DNA from 3 places in the Rossellomorea sp. y25 genome. Region 1 is predicted to be linked to each of the others. Evidence: riboswitches for the same ligand, from Rfam matches in the RefSeq annotation. Region 1 holds a riboswitch; each other region holds the start of a gene.
The links. Region 1 has a riboswitch for S-adenosylmethionine ahead of metK (methionine adenosyltransferase). Riboswitches for the same ligand answer to the same signal wherever they lie in the genome.

Region 1 (3,789 bases):
CAAGCATCTCGGCATAACGAGTTGCAGGAAGTGGCAGGAATGGTGAGCCAAAGCATGTTGAGAACGTTGCTTGTGGTGAAGTGATCCCACGCTCCGTACCTGCAAGCTTCGATGTATATCCACTTAAGAAGTGGTACATTGCTTGTTCTTTCGTCAGTTTGCTGATTGGAGGTAATACCCCGAATGCATCTGCCGTTAAGAATACGATTGTATTTGGATGTCCTGCAACACTTGGTTCAACGATGTTTTCCATCGCTTGAAGAGGGTATGCAGCACGAGTGTTTTCAGTTAATGTGTTATCCTCATAATCCGGGATGCGGGAATTGTCATCAAGGACAACATTTTCAAGGACAGAACCGAAACGGATGGCATCGAAGATTTGTGGCTCTTTCTCACGTGTCAGACCGATACATTTAGCGTAGCAGCCGCCTTCGATATTGAAAACACCGTTTGGAGACCAACCGTGTTCATCATCGCCGATCAAACGGCGGTTAGGGTCTGCGGATAAAGTCGTTTTTCCAGTTCCGGATAAACCGAAGAACAATGCCACATCGCCTTCGCGTCCCACGTTTGAAGAGCAGTGCATGGAAAGGATATCGGATTCAGGAAGCACGTAGTTCATGACAGAGAAAATCGATTTCTTCATTTCACCTGCATACTCAGTACCACCAATCAGGACAATTCTTCTTTCGAATGATACAATGATAAATGTTTCAGAATGAGTTCCGTCAACTTCGGGATCCGCCTTGAAGTTCGGAGCAGAAACGATTGTGAATTCTGATTGGTGACCCTTTAGCTCTTCTTCTGTCGGGCGAATGAATAATTGATGAGCGAAAAGATTATGCCAAGCAAATTCGTTGATAACCTGAATCGGCAGTCTATGTTTTGGGTCTGCACCTGCGAACCCTTGGAATGAGAACACTTCTTCTTTTTCTTTTAAGTAATTGATCACTTTTGTATATAGTTTATCGAATGATTCTGAAGAGATGGGTTGATTGACAGAACCCCACTCAATCTTATCCTTCGTGGATGGTTCTTCAACAATAAATTTATCCTTAGGAGAGCGTCCTGTGTATTTACCAGTTTCTGCTCTGACTGCACCTGATGATGTTAAAACGCCTTCATTGCGTTGAAGGACTTTTTCAACTAGTTGGGAAACAGATAATTGTTCCTGAATATTTTGACCGTTAAGTAATTCTGTTAATTCATTAGACATGCTCACTGAATTCATTAGAACCCTTCCTTTATATAAATTTATTTAATGGCATCGCTTACTTCACAAAAATAGTATAACACAATCAAGCTATTAGTCTATACTATTTATTTAATTTTATAATGTGTCTTCATTTTGTCACATTTTTCGTCCAAATACAGCTTGTTTCTTCTTATATATATGAAGAAAAAATCTAAATGTTTAGCCTCATTACCCCATTAGGTTATTTTAATGAAGAAAAATAGGTTGAAGTCATAAAAAGAGGCTAAAAGATTGGTTAAACCTGTCACTCGAAAAAAAGTTGACACCTCTAGTCCTAAACGTTATCATTGTTCCTTGAACGGATACTCTTATCCTGAGCTGGTGGAGGGAGCAGACCCTATGAAACCCAGCAACCTGCTAAATAGTGAATGGATCTTATACTTTGAAACGATCCGATTAAGCGAAGGTGCTAAACTGAGGCAAGGTCTATGAACCTTGAACGATAAGAGAGAAAAGGCGCGGCTATGATCTGAAACCTTTCCTCTATTGCTTTAATCATGAGGAAGGGTTTTTTCTGTTTATAGAGGATCAAATGCACATAATTCATGATTTTTTTATAAAAAAACCATGTTTACTTCATACTACTTAGGGAATGAGTACCGTATCTGTTTAATGTTTTGTTAGATCAAAGTCTAACAAATAGCTTAAGGAGGAACCTTGATGTCAACTAAACGTCGTCTGTTTACATCTGAGTCCGTAACCGAAGGACATCCAGATAAAATTTGTGACCAAATTTCTGATTCAATTCTTGATGCAATTCTTACCAATGACCCTAATGCTCGTGTAGCATGTGAAACGTCTGTTACAACGGGTCTTGTACTTGTTGCAGGTGAAATTACAACTAGTACGTATGTCGATATTCCGAAAATCGTTCGCGAAACAATCCGTGAAATTGGCTACACTCGTGCGAAATACGGCTTTGACGCTGAAACATGTGCAGTATTGACATCCATCGATGAGCAATCTGCTGATATCGCTCAAGGGGTAGACCAGGCACTTGAAGCCCGTGAAGGACAAATGACGGATGAGGAGATCGATGCAATCGGAGCAGGTGACCAAGGGTTAATGTTTGGATTCGCTTGTAATGAAACGAAAGAGCTTATGCCTCTTCCTATTTCCCTTGCTCACAAAATTTCCCGTCGCTTAACGGAAGTTCGTAAAGAAGAAATTCTTCCTTACTTACGTCCTGATGGAAAAACGCAAGTAACAGTTGAATATGATGAAAACGACAAGCCGGTTCGAATCGACACGATCGTTATCTCTACTCAACATCACCCTGAAGTAACGCTTGAGCAAATCCAGCGTAACTTGAAGGAATATGTCATCGATCCGGTTGTACCGAAAGAACTGATCGATGAGCAAACAAAATATTTCATCAACCCGACAGGTCGTTTCGTTATCGGTGGACCACAAGGTGATGCAGGTTTAACAGGACGTAAAATCATCGTTGACACATACGGCGGATATGCTCGTCATGGTGGCGGTGCATTCTCTGGTAAGGATGCAACGAAAGTGGACCGTTCAGCGGCATATGCAGCACGTTTCGTAGCGAAGAACATTGTAGCAGCTGGTTTAGCTGAAAAATGTGAAGTTCAATTAGCGTATGCAATCGGTGTTGCTCAACCGGTATCTATTTCAATCGACACATTCGGAACGGGTAAAGTATCAGAAGACGTATTGATTGATGTTGTCCGCAACAACTTTGACCTTCGTCCTGCTGGCATCATCAAAATGCTGGACCTTCGTCGTCCGATCTACAAGCAAACAGCTGCTTACGGACACTTCGGCCGTAACGATATTGATCTTCCTTGGGAGCGTACAAACAAAGCTGAAGCATTAAAAGCAGAAGCGTTAGGCGAATAAGATAAGATCAAAGAGACCAACACTTTATGGGTGTTGGTCTCTTTTTGATGAGTGGCATTTCTAATTGATTCGGCGAAATTTATTAGTTTGTGTCACATGGCAGACATATCCCGATACTGGCAGATATATTTCTAAAACGGCAGATAAAACCTGTTCGAGGAAACAATCACACGTGTTACACCTGAAAATATTACATGAGTAATCTAATGAAGGATGGGGTATCCCAAGTATAAGAAGTTAAAATGGTTTGATGCTTTTATAATATTGTCCTTTTTCAGCGTATTCTCTGGAAATGCGCTTCATTTCGCTAATATCATGTTCGTTTAGCTCTCTCACTACTTTTGCTGGCCTGCCGAATGCCAGCGTATTAGGAGGAATGACTTTCCCTTGAGGAACAAGGCTTCCTGCTCCAATAAAAGCTCCTTCACCAATTTCAGCATTATCGAGAATAATGGATCCCATACCGATTAACGCTTTCTTTCGAATTTTGCAGCTATGTAGAATCACTCCATGGCCGACGGTTACTTCATCTTCAAGAATAAGAGGGTTATTTGGACTCTGATGGAGAATGGAATTATCCTGTATATTTACTTTATTACCGATTTTCGTTGGAGCGACATCCCCTCTGATGACGGTGTTAAACCAAATACTGGACTCTTCCCCGATCTCGA
Region 2 (3,789 bases), 500 kb from region 1:
GTCTGTTACGAAAAGAAGAATCCCGAGCGGTAATCCCACTAAAATCGCAACTCCCAGTGAAATCCCCACCATATAGACCGTTTCAAAAAAGGCTTTATTCAATTCTGGTAAAATTGCAGTCAATGAATCAGGCAGCATTCTCAAGCACCTCCAAGCTCTGTGTCTTCAACGTGATATACCGGATCGCGGCTTCGATTTCTTCATGGGAGCCGATCAGTTCCATGATAAAAATCCCGAGTGGAACTTCCTGAATGTATTCGATCTTGCCGTGTAGGATATTGCCTCGCACCTTGTATTTCTGGAACACTTCCGATACGACGCTTTCCTCTGCGATCGATCCTTTGAATTGGATTTTGATCAGTTTTCCTTTCCTTGATTCCACGAGGTGCGGCGGTAGTTCAAATTGAAGGATTGTTTCAATGAATTGCTTCGTTAAAGGCTGCTTAGGTTCTGCAAACAGGTCGTAAACCGGCCCTTCCTCCACGATTTTCCCGTCCTGCATCACGGCCATCCGGTCACAGATTTCTTTCACCACTTCCATCTCGTGGGTGATGAGGACGATGGTCAAACCTAGTTCTTTATTAATCTTTTTCAATAGTTTCAAGATTGATTTCGTTGTATTCGGATCGAGTGCCGAGGTCGCTTCGTCGCAAAGTAAAACCGATGGGTTATTCGCAAGGGCTCTCGCAATCCCGACTCTTTGCTTTTGTCCTCCGCTGAGCTGGGCCGGGTACGCATCTGCTTTGTCCGATAGACCGACCATCTCAAGGAGCTCGACGACTCTGGGCTTGATTTTCGCTTTAGGTACACTAGCCGCTTTCAAGGCAAAAGCCAGATTGTCAAACACCGTTTTGGATTTGATCAAGTGAAAATGTTGAAAGATCATGCTCGTTTTTTGACGGGCGAGTCTTAATTGTTTGGACGTGAGTTTCGTGAAATCCTGTCCGTCAATGATGATTTCTCCTGATGTAGGGGTTTCTAATAAATTCAGGCAGCGAATGAGTGAACTCTTCCCCGCTCCACTGTATCCGACGATTCCAAAAATCTCACCCTTTTCGATTTTTACGGAAACGTTATCGACACCGACCACCGTTTGCTTTTTTGTACTGTAGGTTTTAACTAGATTTCGAATCTCGATCAATGTGCACACCCCTTTTTTCATCCAATAAAAAATGCCTCTTTCAACTGAAAGAAGCATCGCCTGTTTATCTCGACTTATCTCTCAGAATGAAATCATTCTGCAGGAATTGGCACCGTTCCAATACTGGAGGTTGCCGGACGTCGTAGGGCCTGATCCCTCGGTCACTCTGGATAATTGAAAGTATGTAATTTTCTAATTTTTTAATCTTATAGAGGATAATACTGGGTATGGGAATGGAAGTCAATAGGGAATTTTACAGTTGTTTTTATGTAAGCGTTATCTTTATTGTTGTACTAGGGAAGGTTTTTTTGTGTTGTTGGACTAGGGTTTGATCTTGGGGTGGAATATATCCACTTTTTTACAGTTAATAATATATTCCTAAAGTTGATAATAAAAGGGGGAATGTCGATAATAAAACTCCTCGCACCCTATCAATCCATGTATCTCACATCGATTTCAGTTAATATCCTGCCTTTACACCATCTCAAAGACTCAAAAACCATACATATTATCCAAAAACATTCCTTTCCACCTCCAATTGGGACTAACCTCCATTACCAATACAAAAAGGCACTACCTTCAATAGCAGCACCCCGATCATTTGTCATAACAACTCACTACAAATATTCTAATCTCTCAAACAACCAAACGAAAACTAAAACGTCCACTCCTTAATCACTGTCAACACATCCAACTCCCTCAACCGCTGCTCACAATAAGAAGAATTCATCTTCAAATAGGAATCAACATAAGCCGGATGACACATAATCTCAAGCGTCTCACCTCCATCCCTGCTGTCCAAAATCCTCTTCAATCCTTCAACCGACACTCCGTCCCCATAAAAGTCCATCGAGAACCGATCGGTTAACACATCCATTTCGCCACCCTTATCACCAAAAACATTCCGGACCGGTACCCCAAAGCGCTCTGACAATCTCTTCACCACCGGGATCAGTGGTCGAAAGCTATGAACATGATGATGACTGTCAATATGAGAAAGGGGCAGACCGAATGATAGAAATTTATCCACCTGAGCCTCCCACTCCATTTCAACCTCATCCACATTGATTTCTTTTTCTTCAAAAATCCTGCTGGTGTAACGGAAAAAGCCTCTTTCATCCTGTAGTGATGGTACCCCGGCCGAAACCGGTCTCCCGCATGTCAGTGTTAAATGGATCCCAACCTTTAATTCAGGAAAAACCTTCGCCAATTCCAACGCATGCAGAGTCCCGGGCATATTGACAAGCATCGTTGTTGAGTTGACAATTCCAAACCGGTGACTATCAACGATGCCATAGTTCACTCCCCGGCATAAACCAAAGTCATCTGCATTGACGATCACGTTCCTCATAATCCCCCATCCCCTTTTTTCTAATAGGTTCTTTCTACAAGAAAGCTCGCTTTATCTCCTCTGAAGATCGCTTTGGAAAATTCGATCACGGATCCATCCTCTACATAAGCTGTCGTTTCGATCATAAAGCAAGGTGTCCCCTCTGGTACCTCAAGCTTCCCTGCCACTCGCTCATCTGCTAAAAATAGCTCGATGGTTTCGATGGTTTTTTTAATTTTTATCTCAAACTGTGTTTCCAGGAGCTTGTAAAGAGATCTTTCACATTCGTCTTTATCAAGGCCTGGCGTCTTGTACCAGGGCAGATAGGCCACCTCATATTGCAGGGGCAGCCCGTCTGAATATCGGATCCTCTCTAACCGATTGACGGGATCTCCATTCTTCAATTCCAACGCTTTTTCCACTGTGGATTCTGCCGGGATGACATTCATGCTCAGTACCTTGATCTTAGGTTTCTTACCTTGTAATCGCAGTTGCTCTGTGTAGTTGTCGATCGTCGAGGACAGGATTTGACTGACTTTCTCTTCTGCGACAAAGGTTCCTCTTCCTTGCTCACGATACACGTAACCTTCAAGTGTCAGCTGCTGGAGCGCCGTCCGGATCGTCGTACGGCTGACATTAAACTTTTCGCAAAACTCCGCCTCTGTCGGCAGTTTTGTATTCGGCGCATATTCTTTATTTTTAATCATGTGGATGATTTCTTCTTTTACATGCGAATGCAGGGCCTTTGCTTCTTGTGTCTCTTTCATTCTGTTTCTCCCTTCCACTTTCTTCCTATATTTGTTATAACACATCCACGTGCAATTCTCTATTCCTAATCATTTTATCATAAAAATAATTTGTTATTACAATTAAATAAAAAATAGTCATAATATTTATATTTGTCATTACAATATATAGACGAGTGAAAATTTGTATGATACATTATAGAAAATAGAAATCGCTTTCAAAATGAAGGGAGCTCGACAGAATGTCATTAAAGGTGGTCATAATCGGAGGCGGATCAAGCTATACACCAGAAATTATCGAGGGGTTCATCCACCGATACAAATCTTTTCCTGTCACGGACATAACGCTTGTAGACATCGAAGCAGGGAAAGAGAAGCTTGAGATTATCGGGCAATTTGCTCGTCGAATGATCCAAAAAGCAGGTGTGCCTATTGAATTGGAATGGACCCTTAACCGCAGGGATGCCTTAATTGGCGCTGACTTTGTGACAACACAAATCAGGGTGGGCGGCCTCTCAGCCAGGGAAAAAGATGAACGGATACCGTTAAGTCATGGTGTCATCGGTCAGGAA
Region 3 (3,789 bases), 370 kb from region 1:
AGATGAGAGCTTCGGTGTACTATGGAATCTCGATCTTGCCCAGAAATTGCAGGATAAGGGCCTTGATTTCAACGAAGAAGTAGTCGTATTAGAGGTGTGTAATCCACATGAAGCTAAAAAGGTGCTGGAAGAAAGCATGCTCGTAAGCTACTTCCTTCCTTGCAAAGTGACGGTATACACAGAAGGCGGTACCACCAAGATCGGTATGGCAAAACCAAGCAAGCTGATCGAGATGGTGGATAACGATGAACTAAAAAGCCTGGCATTGGATATTGAAAATCGCCTGATCGGATGTTTGGAAAACGTTCAATAAAACGCAGTGCACCTGTTGCAATTTGGCAGGTGTTTTTTTATGCCTCCAAAAGATCTTACTCCTCACAATCTTCTGAATATGATACACTTTTAAAAATACATAGATTCAGGAAGGATGAAAGAGAGATGAAATTCACAACTAAGGTCGTGCACAGTCAGTTAAAAGGAACAGAGGAAATCCGCAGTAAGACGACTCCGATTTATCAGACCTCTGCTTTTTCTTTTACTTCTTTAGAGGAGTTGGAGGGTTTCTATGAAGGGAAGTCTCCTTATCTCTACACAAGAACGGGAAATCCAAATACAGACGAGCTTGGAAAGATGGTGGCAGACTTGGAAGGAGCCCCGGCAGGTGTAGCAACTTCTTCTGGATTATCGGCCATCCTTGTTGGTATCCTCGCTGTTGTGCAATCAGGGGATCACATCATTGCTGCCGAGGATTTATACGGGGGTACGTTCCATATGCTGAAAGAAGAGCTGAAATCACTCGGTATTTCTACTTCATTCGTTGATTTTACAAGTTTAGAGGAATTAGAGGGAGCCATTACTCCACAAACCAAACTCATCTACAGTGAGACCGTCACAAACCCGTTTATGCGAGTGGAAGATATCCCTAAAATGGTCGGATTCGCTGAAAAACACAACCTGAAAACAATGATCGATAACACATTCGCCACACCGTTTCTGCGCCACCCTTTCTTAGAAGGGGTGGATCTGGTCGCTCACAGTGCCACGAAGTATATCGGAGGACATAGTGATATCACAGCAGGAGTCATAGTCGGGAAGGAAGATCTTGTTCAAAAAGCGAGAGAAAAAGTCGTCAACATCGGTTCGAACCTGAGTCCATTTGAAGCCTGGCTGACATGCCGCGGAGCGAAAACACTGGCTCTCCGAATGGGGACCCAAGCAAGGAATGCCGAAGTTCTTGCGGCGGACCTTCGAGCAAATGAATACGTGAAGGAAGTTTATTACCCAACGGATTTATCCGATAAAGGAAATGGAGCCATCGTAACGATCGAGCTATCCAACACATGTGACATCAGCACATTCTTCAAATCACTTGGCTGGATTAAAATCATCCCTTCTCTTGCCGGCGTGGAGACTACGGTCTCATATCCATTAGGAACGTCTCATCGTGCCCTGCCGAAGGATGCGCAGGAAAAACTCGGAATAAACACACATGTCGTGCGCATATCGTTAGGTATTGAGGATGGGGAAGACATCGTCGTGCAATTTAACGAAGCGATTACAGCTTCGGTTAAAAATTAAATAATGTAAAAATTCTAAAAATACTCTTGACGTTGAGGTCGGTTACCCCTTATAATTCATCTCAACGCAAGAATTTTCACATTGACAACTACATGCTCTTATCCAGAGAGGTGGAGGGACTAGGCCCGATGAAACCCGGCAACCTTCATGTACGCAGTAATGCGTCGCATGAAAAGGTGCTAATTCCTGCAGGCGATTGCCTGAAAGATAAGAGGAGGACCCTATTAAATTAGACCCTCTTCTTAGGAAGAGGGTTTTTTATTTTTTCCTCTTCTATCTTCTTAAGGAAACATACTTCTTCGATTTTTCAGTTTCAGAGTTCGACAGCAGAATTTTGGTGGAAATTTAACAGGAGAAAATGGGACGATATTTAACAGTTAAAATAAGTCGAAAATTCAACTGTTAAAAAAACGCATTATTTTAACAGTCAAATATCATTCTGAATTCAACAGTCAAAATTCTAACAAACTTTAACAGGCAAACGTCCAAAACATTCAACCGCAAAACGGAAACCCAATCACCAAAACCATTTAGGAGGAATTCTCTATGACAAAATCATTCGATTTCGACACACTACTACTTCACGGCGGCCAGGAGCCGGATCCATCTACAGGTTCGAGGGCAGTGCCGATTTACCAAACGACATCCTACGTTTTCGATAACAGTGATCATGCGGCAAAATTATTTGCCCTTGAAGTGCCGGGTAACATTTATACGCGCATCATGAACCCGACTGTAGACGTGTTGGAAAAACGCCTTGCTCTGTTAGAAGGAGGAATCGGAGCACTTGGTGTATCATCCGGAATGGCCGCTATCTCACTATCAATCTTAAATATCGCCGGAGCAGGTGATGAAATTGTAGCAGCTACCAATCTCTATGGTGGAACCTATAATCTATTCTCTACCACTCTCCCGAAATACGGTATCAAGGTGCATTTCGTAGATCCGACAGACCCGGAAAATTTCCGCAAAGCGATCACTCCTAAAACGAAAGCGGTATTCGCTGAAACAATCGGGAATCCAAGTCTACATGTGCTTGATATTGAAGCGGTAGCAAAAGTGGCACATGACCATCATATCCCGTTGATCATCGATAATACCTTTGCCACTCCATATGTATGTAAGCCGATCGAGTGGGGAGCGGATATCGTCATCCACTCTGCAACAAAATGGATCGGAGGTCACGGTACAGCAATCGGGGGAGTTGTCATTGACGGTGGGAAGTTCGATTGGAATCATGAAAAGTTCCCGGGTTTCACAGAAGAGGACCGAAGCTATAATGGACTGCGCTACGCACAGGATGTAGGACCGGCAGCATTCATTACAAAATTAAGGGTGCAGCTGCTTCGTGACTTAGGGGCGTGCTTAAGTCCGCAAAACGCATTCCTTCTGTTGCAGGGATTAGAAACGCTTCATCTTCGCATCGAACGTCACACAGAGAATGCCTTTAAGATTGCGGAGCATTTAGATCAGCATAATGGCGTTGCGTGGGTATCCTATCCAGGGTTGCCTCAGCATCCGTCTCACAAGCTTGCTCAAAAATACTTGAAAAACGGAGCGGGTTCCATCGTCGTATTTGGTATTAAAGGTGGGAGAGATTCCGGACGGAAAGTAGTCGATAACATTTCTCTTTGGTCTCATGTGGCCAATGTAGGGGATGCAAAATCACTGATCATCCACCCGGCATCCACGACCCATCAGCAATTAAACGACCAGGAAATTCGTGCTACAGGGGTAACCGAGGATCTTGTGAGACTTTCTGTTGGATTAGAGTCTGCGAAGGACCTGATCGAGGACTTGGACCATGCTATTGAAGTGGCGTTGGAAACATCACGGGTGTGATAGAAACTGGAGAATATGGCCCTAAAATCGTCATTGAAATCACTTTACAGGGTGAAAAGGTGGATTTAGATACTATTTATAGAGCATCCGGGGTCTACTTAAGGGAGATATCAGCGAAAACCTGATTTTATCAGCGGAATTTCGAATATATCAGCGAAAACCTGATTTTATCAGCGGAATTTCGAATATATCAGCAAAATCGGGATTGTATCAGCGAACAGGATGCACGCGCCGTCCCCTAGAATGAATATCTGAATTCTTGACGAAAGTCTTAACGACGAATTCTCAACGCCCTAATGGCAATATCCAAAAATCAGTCCAAAGTCAACTGTTTTACAAGCGGGGCTATCTGGTGTGGAATCCTGATCC

Region 2: it holds a riboswitch for S-adenosylmethionine, as region 1 does, so the genes downstream of both, AAEM60_RS20775 (methionine ABC transporter ATP-binding protein) here and metK (methionine adenosyltransferase) in region 1, are expected to answer to the same signal.
Region 3: it holds a riboswitch for S-adenosylmethionine, as region 1 does, so the genes downstream of both, AAEM60_RS20215 (O-acetylhomoserine aminocarboxypropyltransferase/cysteine synthase family protein) here and metK (methionine adenosyltransferase) in region 1, are expected to answer to the same signal.

The regions. Positions count from the first base shown of each region.
Region 1 is NZ_CP145886.1:3,651,998-3,655,786, reverse strand. Features, by position in the region: gene pckA (phosphoenolpyruvate carboxykinase (ATP)) at 1-1,231, opposite strand, end outside; SAM riboswitch class I at 1,561-1,704, shown strand; gene metK (methionine adenosyltransferase) at 1,916-3,118, shown strand; gene AAEM60_RS18380 (gamma carbonic anhydrase family protein) at 3,356-3,789, opposite strand, start outside.
Region 2 is NZ_CP145886.1:4,148,646-4,152,434, forward strand. Features, by position in the region: gene AAEM60_RS20770 (methionine ABC transporter permease) at 1-138, opposite strand, end outside; gene AAEM60_RS20775 (methionine ABC transporter ATP-binding protein) at 128-1,141, opposite strand; SAM riboswitch class I at 1,213-1,318, opposite strand; gene chbG (chitin disaccharide deacetylase) at 1,797-2,492, opposite strand; gene AAEM60_RS20785 (GntR family transcriptional regulator) at 2,513-3,238, opposite strand; gene AAEM60_RS20790 (6-phospho-beta-glucosidase) at 3,460-3,789, shown strand, end outside.
Region 3 is NZ_CP145886.1:4,017,421-4,021,209, reverse strand. Features, by position in the region: gene AAEM60_RS20225 (DUF302 domain-containing protein) at 1-313, shown strand, start outside; gene AAEM60_RS20220 (aminotransferase class I/II-fold pyridoxal phosphate-dependent enzyme) at 439-1,578, shown strand; SAM riboswitch class I at 1,674-1,792, shown strand; gene AAEM60_RS20215 (O-acetylhomoserine aminocarboxypropyltransferase/cysteine synthase family protein) at 2,125-3,420, shown strand.